3 regions of the Pseudorhizobium banfieldiae genome follow, and region 2 is predicted to be linked to each of the others. Evidence: predicted binding sites of a transcription regulator. Region 2 holds the regulator's gene; each other region holds the start of a gene.

Region 1 (3,277 bases), 270 kb from region 2:
CCTGCTCACGGCCGTATTTCTGCTGGACGTAGCGGATCACCTCTTCGCGCCGGTCCTGGCAGAAGTCGATGTCGAAGTCGGGCATCGAGACGCGTTCCGGGTTGAGGAAGCGCTCGAACAGCAGCGAGAAGCGCAGCGGATCGACGTCCGTGATCGTCAGCGCATAGGCGACAAGCGAACCGGCGCCTGATCCACGGCCCGGACCAACGGGAATGTTGTTCTGCTTCGCCCATTTGATGAAGTCTGAGACGATCAGGAAGTAGCCTGGGAACTTCATCCTCTCGATGACGCTCAGTTCGAAGTCCAGGCGCTTACGGTAGTCCTGCTCCGTATAGCCGGGGCTGAGGCCGAGCGCCGCCATTCGCCGTTCGAGGCCCTCCACCGATTGCCGTCGCAGTTCCTCTGCCTCGGCCCGTTCGGCTTCCTCCGGATCAGCCGTCGCACCCGTGAAGCGTGGCAGGATCGGCTTGCGGGTATCGAGGATGAATGAACAGCGCCGGGCGATCTCCACCGTGTTGTCCAGCGCTTCCGGCAGATCGGCGAAGAGTGCCGCCATCTCGGCACGGCTCTTCAGATAGTGGTCCGGGGTCAGCCGGAAGCGGCTGTCGTCGGACACGATCGCATTGTGGGCCACCGCCATCAGAGCGTCGTGGGCGTCATAATCGTCGCGCGACGGGAAAAAGGCTTCGTTGGTGGCGACCAACGGCAGATCGAACTCGTAGGCAAGGCTGACGATCTTGTGCTCGTGGCGACGGTCATAGGCGCCGTGGCGCTGCAGTTCCACATAGAGCCGGTCACCGAACGCCTCCCTGAGGCTGAGGAGCCGCGATCTCGCCTGACTGGAATTGCCTTCGCGCAGCGTGACGTCGATCGGACCGCCGGACGCCCCGGTCAAGGCAATCAGTCCCTCGGTCCCCGTGTCGTCGAGCCAGGAGCGGCGGATATGCGTGCTGGCATGGCCTTCGCCCCCGAGATAGGCGCGACTGACGAGGTCCACCAGCCGCTCGTAGCCGTCAGCCGTAGACGCCAGAAGCACGATCGCCGGCAGCTTCGTCATCTGGTTGCCACGACGATCCTCGGCCTGATCCTCCATGTCGATGGAGACCTGGCACCCGATGATTGGCTGAAGGCCCTCACCGATGGCCTTCTGCGCGAATTCCAGCGCGACGAAGAGATTATTGGTGTCCGTGACGGCTATCGCCGGCTGACCATCGGCCACAGCCTTCGCAAGGATCTTCTTGAGCGGCAATGCGCCTTCGAGCAGCGAATAGGCGGAATGAACCCGCAGATGAACGAACCGAGGCGAAGGCTCCCCGTTCGTTGCACCAGTGGTTTCCATCTGCTCGGCCATCGCTGTCTCTCACCTCATGAATCAGGTGATTTTCCGGCGCGGAGCGTTCCAAGTCCAGCTCGGACTTACGTCGTCAACGGATATTCCTGCGGCTCGCTTACATGGCCAGCATGAGCATGGAAATGCTCGCGACGAAGGTTGCTATGGAAGCGAATGCGGCAATGTCCCGAATAAGATCAGTCATGGTCGTCTCCCTTGTTCCTCTATGTTGTTATTTTGTTCTGTTTTTGTACTCCTCGTCAAGAGAAAAACGAAACAAGAACAGAATGGCCACCGTCGCCGGCAGCCTCGGTAAACAGAGGGTTAAGAGAGGAGTTAGAAGCCGACGACCTTGCCGCCGTCGATCGTTACCCGACGATCCATCCGGGCGGCGAGATCATGGTTGTGGGTTGCGATCAGGGCCGCAAGCCCCGACTGCTTCACAAGCGCTTCCAGCGCATCGAAGACGTATGAGGCCGTTTCGGGATCGAGGTTGCCGGTCGGTTCGTCGGCCAGCAGGACGCGAGGGGCATTGGCGACGGCACGGGCGATCGCCACGCGCTGCTGTTCGCCGCCGGACAATTCGGCCGGGCGGTGTTCGCCACGATGTCCGATGCGCATGTAGTCGAGAAGCTGGCTTGCCCGCTCCTTGGCCTCCCGCTCGGGAAGCCCCGCAATCAGCTGCGGCATCATGATGTTCTCGAGCGCCGTGAACTCTGGGAGCAGGTGGTGGAACTGGTACACGAAGCCGATCTCGCTGCGGCGGATGGCGGTGCGATCATCATCCGGCAATCCATTGCAGGCATGCCCGCCGACGAAAACCTCACCGGCATCCGGATGCTCCAGCAGTCCCGCCAGATGCAGAAGCGTGGATTTTCCCGTTCCTGACGGCGCCACGAGAGCGACGATCTCGCCACTGTGCAGCTCAAAGTCCGCACCCTTCAGGATGGAGAGCGTGGTCTCGCCCTGGCCGTAATGTCTTTCGACACCGGAGAGCTTCAGGACTGTCTTGCCTGCCATGACGGATAAAGTCCTATTCGTATCGGAGGGCCTGCACCGGATCGAGCCGCGAGGCCCGCCAGGCGGGGAATATGGTGGCAATGAAAGAGAGCGTCAGTGCCATCAGCACCACCGACAAAGTCTCGCTGAAGCTCATCTCAGCCGGAAGCTGGCTGAGGAAGTAGAGCTCGGGATCGAAGAGCACCGTGCCCGACAGCCAGGAGAAGAACTGCCGGATCGATTCAATGTTGAGGCAGACGATGACGCCGAGAACGACGCCGGCGAGCGTTCCGACGGTTCCGATCGCCGCCCCTGTCATGAAGAAGATCCGCATCACCGCGCCGGAACTTGCGCCCATGGTGCGCAGGATGGCGATGTCGCTTCCCTTGTCCTTCACCAGCATGATGAGCCCGGAGATGATGTTGAGCGCTGCCACCAGCACGATCAGCGTGAGGATCATGAACATGACGTTCCGCTCGACCTGCAGCGCCGAAAAGAACGTCTGGTTCCGCTGACGCCAGTCGGTGATGTGGATCTGGCGACCGGCGGCGGCTTCCACCAGCGGACGCAACCCGTCGACACCTTCGGGATCGTTGACGAAGAGCTCGATCGACTGCACCAATCCATCGGCGTTGAAATAAAGCTGCGCCTCCTCCAGCGGCATGAAGATCATCGTCGCGTCGTATTCAGACATGCCGATTTCGAAGACGCCTGATACCGGGTAGGATTTGACCCTTGGATTGACCCCCATCGGCGTCACGTCGCCTTCGGGTGAGATGAGGGTGATGTCATCGCCTGCAGTGATCCCTAGCGATGCAGCAAGCCGGGAGCCGACCAGAACGCCCTGCCCCGAAGCAAATCCGATAATGTCGCCCTGCCGGATGTTGGTCGCGACCTCGCTCAGCTTCTCGAGGTCTTCCGGCCGAACGCCGCGCACCAATGCGCCGG
Region 2 (3,277 bases):
TGGCAACGGCGAGCGAGACACCCAGTATGGCATTGGCGCCGAGGCGCGACTTGTTGGGCGTGCCATCGAGGGCGATCAAAGTCTTGTCGATGTGGATCTGGCTTTCGGCATCGAAGCCGCCGATGGCATCGAAAATCTCGGTATTGACCGCCTCGACCGCCTTCTCAACGCCCTTGCCGCCATAGCGCTTGCCGCCATCGCGCAGTTCCACCGCCTCGTGGGCGCCGGTGGAAGCGCCCGAGGGGACAGCCGCGCGGCCCATGCTGCCATCCTCCAGGTAGACATCGACCTCCACGGTCGGATTGCCGCGGCTGTCGAGGATTTCGCGTGCGATGATATCGGTAATGGCGGTCATGATCTCTCCCTGAGGTAAACCCAATGCCCTGCGGTTATCGACAATGTCTCTTAATCGATGACAGGCGAATTACAATCCGGCTCCCGCTGCGGCGCCTAGGCAGCCTTGGCGACGGCATCGAAGGCCAGAAGCTTTTCCAGGAGCCGTCGCATGTCTTTCAGATGAACCATGTTCGGGCCATCGGAGGGCGCATTGTCCGGGTCCTCGTGCGTCTCGATGAAGAGGCCGGCGACGCCGACCGCCACTGCCGCGCGCGCCAGCGTCTCGACGAATTCGCGCTGGCCACCGGATGAACCGCCCTGCCCGCCGGGCTGCTGCACGGAATGGGTGGCATCGAAGACGACCGGCGACCCCATGGCGGCCATGATCGGCAGCGAGCGCATGTCCGAGACCAGCGTATTGTAGCCGAAGGAGGCGCCACGCTCGCAGAGAAGCACGTTCGGATTGCCGCTTGCGGTGAACTTGGCCTGGACGTTCTTCATGTCCCAGGGCGCCAGGAACTGGCCCTTCTTGACGTTGATGGCGCGACCGGTCTTTGCGGCGGCGATCAGCAGATCGGTCTGGCGGCAAAGGAAGGCCGGTATCTGCAGGATATCGACTATCGGCGCGACGAGCGCGCAATGCTCCTCGGTATGAACGTCGGTGAGCACCGGGAATCCGAACTCCTTCTTCAGGTCCGCGAATATCTCCATGGCCTTGTCCAGGCCGATGCCACGCTTGCCCGACAAAGATGTCCGGTTCGCCTTGTCAAAGGAGGACTTGTAGACGAGGCCGATCCCGAGCTCGGCGCAGAGTTCCTTGAGCCTTCCGGCGATCATGAAGGCGTGGTCACGGCTCTCCATCTGGCAGGGGCCCGCTATCAGTGCGATGCGGCTCGACTGGGAGAACAGCACCCGGCCTTCGCCGTCACCCACGACAACTTCGGGATTGGGCTTCATGTCCATGGCGGCACTCCTTTTCAAGCGGCATCTGCTCCGTCGCGTGGACCCGGCTGCGGCGGACGCGATGTCCATAACAGCAACCACCGCCTCTGTCACGGAGCCAAGGCATAAGCGCGCCGACGCAGCTGGAACTTTAGCCTTGCGGAACACACCCGGAACATATATGGTCTGTTCCGTATTTGTTTCATCGTCAGGGAACCCGGATGCTCACGCGCAAACAGCAGGAACTGCTTCTTTTCATTCACGAGAGGATGAAGGAGTCGGGCGTGCCTCCGTCCTTCGACGAGATGAAGGATGCGCTCGATCTGGCGTCGAAGTCGGGCATTCACCGGCTGATCACGGCGCTCGAGGAGCGTGGCTTCATCCGCCGGCTGCCCAATCGGGCGCGAGCACTCGAGGTCATCAAGCTGCCGGAAGCCTACAGCACCAGCCTGCAGCCGCGCCGCGGCTTCTCGCCGAGCGTCATCGAGGGCAGCCTTGGCAAGCAGAAGCCGGCACCGCCCCCCTCGCCGATCGCCGCAAGCAACGAGAACGCAAGCACGAGCGTGCCGGTCATGGGACGCATCGCGGCGGGCGTGCCGATCTCGGCAATCCAGAACAATACGCATGATATTGCGGTGCCTGTCGAAATGCTTGGCGCCGGCGAGCACTATGCACTGGAGGTCAAGGGCGACTCGATGATTGAGGCGGGGATCCTGGATGGCGATACGGTCATCATCCGCAACGGCCAGACAGCCAGCCCCGGGGACATTGTCGTGGCCCTCGTCGATGAAGAGGAGGCAACGCTGAAGCGGTTCCGCCGCCGCGGCGCCTCGATCGCGCTGGAGGCTGCCAACCCGGCCTATGAGACTCGCATCCTTCCCGCCGATCGGGTGAAGGTTCAGGGAAAGCTCGTCGGCCTCATCCGCCGCTACCACTGATCATTCGAAGCAACGGTTCGGGAAGGGTTTCGTCGAAGCGGTCGGTGCGCCAGTCATAGAAGCGGTGGCTGGTCCACGGACGGCGGGTACCGGCACTGGCCGCGTTGATCCGCCACAGGGACGGGTCGGGACTGCCATTCAAGTAGATTTCGATCGCGCCAGTCTTTCTCAGGCTTGCGCCGTTCAACAGCACGGCACCCGAGCGACATTCGTCGAACCGCGCGCGAGGGGCGACAACCAGCGCCGCCAGATCGCAGGCGCTTCCCGCAAGTCGCGGATCCTCAACCACGGCAATACTGACTCCGCCCTCACGGGCCACCGCCACGCACCACAGCTTGGGCAGGCAATGGAACCGGCCCGCATCAGCTGCGGCGAGAGCGAGCGTTGACGACATCTCCGAACGGATCCGGTCACGCTGCTCGTCCGTCAGCGCGGCTTTCACAGAAGGATGGCCTGCCGCCGCAATGCCGAGGTCACTTGCCGGAGACATGACCGGAGGGACGGGCTCGGGAAGCAGCAGAGCGCGCTGCCACTGGTCGAAGACAAACGCCGGCGAGCGCGTGCGGTTGGTGGCAACGCCATCGTTCCACAGTGCCACCAGCGCGCCGTCGTCGGAGATCAGAATATCAGGTTGGGGCAGTCGGTTCGCCTGCGAGCTCAGCGCGAAGGCGAGCGCCATGATCGGTACGCCGACCAGCCGAAGCCGGGTGCGCAACAGGGCGAGGATCAGGAACCCGATCGAGGCGATCGACAGGAACCAGGGGTGCTGCCGGCCGGTGCCGACGTCTCCACCCCAGCTGGCCACGTGCTTTGCGACCGCGATGACCGCCTCCAGCCCCAGACCCATCAGTTTCAGGAGGGGCGCGTCGAGCCCGAGCGGCATCAGCAACATGCCAAGCAGGCCGGCCGGCATGACCACGAACGAGATGATCGGCATGACGGCGAGGTTGGCCGCCAGGCCATAGCCGGCAAGCCGGTGAAAGTGCTCCATCGAATAGATCGCCGTCGACAATCCGCCGATCAGCGAAGTTGCAAAAATCCCCGCCATCCAGTGCCAGCCG
Region 3 (3,277 bases), 690 kb from region 2:
CGTCTGCCAGACAACCTTATCCGGGTCCACACCGGCCTGGAGAAGCGGGCGCGCAGCCTCTCGCCACTCGCCAAGATCGCCCCTGCCCTCCAGCGTGACGGTATACATCAGAGCAGCGACAACTGTTCCGGCTTCGGCTCGAACATCGCCCGCAGATCCGGCCGGTCGACGAGGCGGTGCGGCGTCCAGCCGTCGACGGTGATGAAGGGCCGCACCCTCTTCAGCGACACGCCGAGCCGCTTCAGGTCGTCCAGCCGCAGCCGCGAAAACCGGCGCGCCGAGAGGATTGCCTTCACCGTCTTGGTGCCGAGCCCCGGCACTCGCAGCAGCATTTCCCGGTCGGCACGATTGATATCAACCGGAAACCGGTGGCGATGCCCCAGCGCCCAGGCGAGCTTCGGATCGAGATCCAGATCGAGCATACCGTCTGCGCGCGCCGACGTGATCTCGCCGATATCGAACCCATAGAACCGGTAAAGCCAATCCGCTTGGTAGAGCCGATGCTCGCGCATCAGCGGCGGCTTGATTAGCGGAAGGTTCTTCGATGAATCCGGAATGGGGCTGAAGGCGGAATAGTAGACGCGCTTCAGGCCATAGCTTCCATAGAGCCGCGCGCTCGTTCCGAGGATCGTTGCGTCATTGGCGCCGTCCGCGCCGACGATCATCTGTGTGCTCTGTCCGGCAGGAGCAAAACGGCGCTTTCGCTTCGTCTGCAGCGTCGGCTCGCTCATTTCCTCTATCTTGAGCCGCAGTTCGCCCATAGAGCGACGAATGCCATCCGGCTGCTTTTCCGGCGCATATCGGGTAATGCCGGCATCGGTCGGCAGTTCGATGTTGAGCGACAGCCGGTCTGCGTAGAGCCCCGCCTCCTCGATCAGATGAGGAGAGGCCTCTGGAATGGACTTGAGATGAATATAGCCCCGGAAGTTGTGAGTCGCTCTCAGTTCCCGGGCGATCCGCACCATCTCCTCCATCGTGTGGTCGGAGGAGCGGATGATGCCCGACGAAAGAAAAAGCCCTTCGATATAGTTGCGACGGTAGAACTCCAGCGTCAGCCAGATCACCTCCTCCACCGAGAACCGCGCCCGCTCCACATTGCTGGACGAGCGGTTGATGCAATAGGCGCAGTTATAGATGCAGAAGTTCGTGAGCAGGATCTTCAGGAGCGAGATGCAGCGACCGTCGGGTGCATAGGCATGGCAGATACCCGATCCTTCCGTGGACCCCAATCCGCCGGAAGCCTCCGAGCTGCGCTTGGCGGTACCGCTGGAGGCGCAGGATGCGTCATATTTGGCGGCGTCGGAGAGAATGACCAATCGTTCTTTTAGCGACTTCTTCATTAGTGCGTTCACTATATGTTCTTTTAAGTCGGGTCAAGGGACCGGTCGCAACTCCGCCGGGACCTTGAAACCGGCGCAACCCGCCCCATCTCGAAATTGCTGGAACTTTCGCGATGATCTCTGTTATAGTTCCAGAAATTCTGATGTGTGGATGGTTCCGAAGTTTCACTCCGGAACCTGTTTCTTTTTGTGGCCGCGACGAGCGCGGTTGCATCGTGAAGGGCAAGGAAATGGTCGAAAAGGTACCGATGACGCAGAATGGCTTCACCCAGCTGCAAGAAGAACTGCGCTGGCGCCAGCAGGAAGAGCGTCCCCGCATCATCGAGGCGATCGCAGAGGCACGCGCTCATGGCGATCTCTCGGAGAATGCGGAGTACCATGCGGCCAAGGAAGCTCAGAGCCATAACGAGGGCCGGATTACCGAGCTGGAGGATCTTATCGCGCGGGCCGAAGTAATCGATCTGACGAAGATGTCTGGCTCGAAGATCAAGTTCGGCGCCACCGTCAAGCTCGTTGACGAAGACACCGACGAGGAAAAGACCTACCAGATCGTCGGCGACCAGGAGGCCGACGTGAAGGCGGGGCGGATTTCCGTTTCCTCGCCGATAGCCCGTGCCATGATCGGCAAGGAAGCCGGCGACTCGATCGAGGTCAATGCGCCCGGTGGCTCCAAGGGCTACGAGATCCTCTCCGTCAGCTGGGGCTGACGCCCCCTTGAGCTCGCTGAGAGACATCACCGTGATCGCGCCGCACTTTAAGCGGCGCTTGTCCGGGGTGACGTCGACCGTAGTCCAGCTCGTGCCCGAACAGGTGCGGCTCGGCCGCGGCATTGTCACGCTGGGGCCGGGACTTCCCGACAGCCTGCCGAAGATGCGATGGGCGCAACTGCCGGAGCTCTGGAAACGCCCCGCGGGCGGGCGCAGTCGCATCTGGCACGCCCGGCGCAACAGTGAAATGCTGCCCGGCATCCTCATGCGATCCGTCCTGCGCATGCCGCTGAAGCTCCTCTTCACCTCCGCGGCACAACGCAATCACTCCCGCTATACGAAATGGCTCATCCGCCAGATGGATGCGGTGGTCGCGACCAGCGCCCGCTCCGGCTCCTTCCTGGAAGTTCCCCATACCGTCATCCGGCACGGCATCGACCTTGAGGTTTTCCATCCTCCTCAGGATCTGGACGATACGATCGGCGCGACCGGCTTGCCGGGCCGCTTCCTCGTTGGTTGCTTCGGACGTGTTCGCCACCAGAAGGGGACTGATCTCTTCGTCCGCGCGATGATCGAACTCCTGCCGCAGCACCCCGACTGGACAGCCGTCGTCTGCGGGCGGGTTACGGCCGAGCACCAGGTGTTCGGGGACGAGTTGAAGCGCGCTGTCGCCGAAGCCGGCCTGTCGGACCGCATCCGTTTCCTGGGCGAAGTCGACGACATCAAGCCATGGTATCGCCGCCTGACGCTCTATGTCGCCCCCTCCCGCAACGAAGGCTTCGGGCTCACTCCGCTGGAAGCCATGGCTTCGCAGACCGCCGTCGTGGCGAGCGATGCCGGAGCCTATGCAGAGCAGATCGTCGCCGGCGAGACGGGAGCGATTGTGCCTGCCGGAAACTACGACGCGTTGCGCGATGCGATCGAACCTTATCTGGCCGACCCAGCCCTCGCGGAAGAGCATGGGCGCAAGGGACTGGAGCATGTTCGCGCAAGTTTTGCACTTCGTGGAGAAGCCGAGGCGCTTGAGAGGGTTTACAGCGCAATGATCAATCTCTAACCGACTGGTTACCTAATCCGTCCCTCAGTCTCCCGTCGGCATCCTATGGCCTCTTCCAATCCCGATGATCCTGTCAACGTCATCTGCATGAAGTGGGGGACCCTTTATGGTCCCGACTACGTGAACAATCTCTTCAACGGCGTCACTAGGCACCTTCGGCGCCCACACCGCTT

The links. Region 2 encodes LexA, which represses DNA repair genes until DNA is damaged. Its sites were predicted from a motif close to TGTTCNNNNTGTGTTCNG; they were not measured.
Region 1: the regulator LexA is predicted to act here: its motif matches at 1,558-1,575, upstream of dnaE (DNA polymerase III subunit alpha).
Region 3: the regulator LexA is predicted to act here: its motif matches at 1,346-1,363, upstream of NT26_RS10965 (putative DNA modification/repair radical SAM protein).

Annotation. Positions count from the first base shown of each region.
Region 1 is NZ_FO082820.1:1,281,195-1,284,471, reverse strand. It holds gene dnaE (DNA polymerase III subunit alpha) at 1-1,351, opposite strand, end outside; gene NT26_RS06185 (ABC transporter ATP-binding protein) at 1,667-2,350, opposite strand; gene NT26_RS06180 (lipoprotein-releasing ABC transporter permease subunit) at 2,364-3,277, opposite strand, start outside.
Region 2 is NZ_FO082820.1:1,555,678-1,558,954, reverse strand. It holds gene eno (phosphopyruvate hydratase) at 1-355, opposite strand, end outside; gene kdsA (3-deoxy-8-phosphooctulonate synthase) at 451-1,293, opposite strand; gene lexA (transcriptional repressor LexA) at 1,500-2,216, shown strand; gene NT26_RS07720 (ComEC/Rec2 family competence protein) at 2,197-3,277, opposite strand, start outside.
Region 3 is NZ_FO082820.1:2,244,753-2,248,029, forward strand. It holds gene NT26_RS10960 (UdgX family uracil-DNA binding protein) at 1-108, opposite strand, end outside; gene NT26_RS10965 (putative DNA modification/repair radical SAM protein) at 108-1,340, opposite strand; gene greA (transcription elongation factor GreA) at 1,571-2,047, shown strand; gene NT26_RS10975 (glycosyltransferase family 4 protein) at 2,064-3,104, shown strand; gene NT26_RS10980 (hypothetical protein) at 3,192-3,277, shown strand, end outside.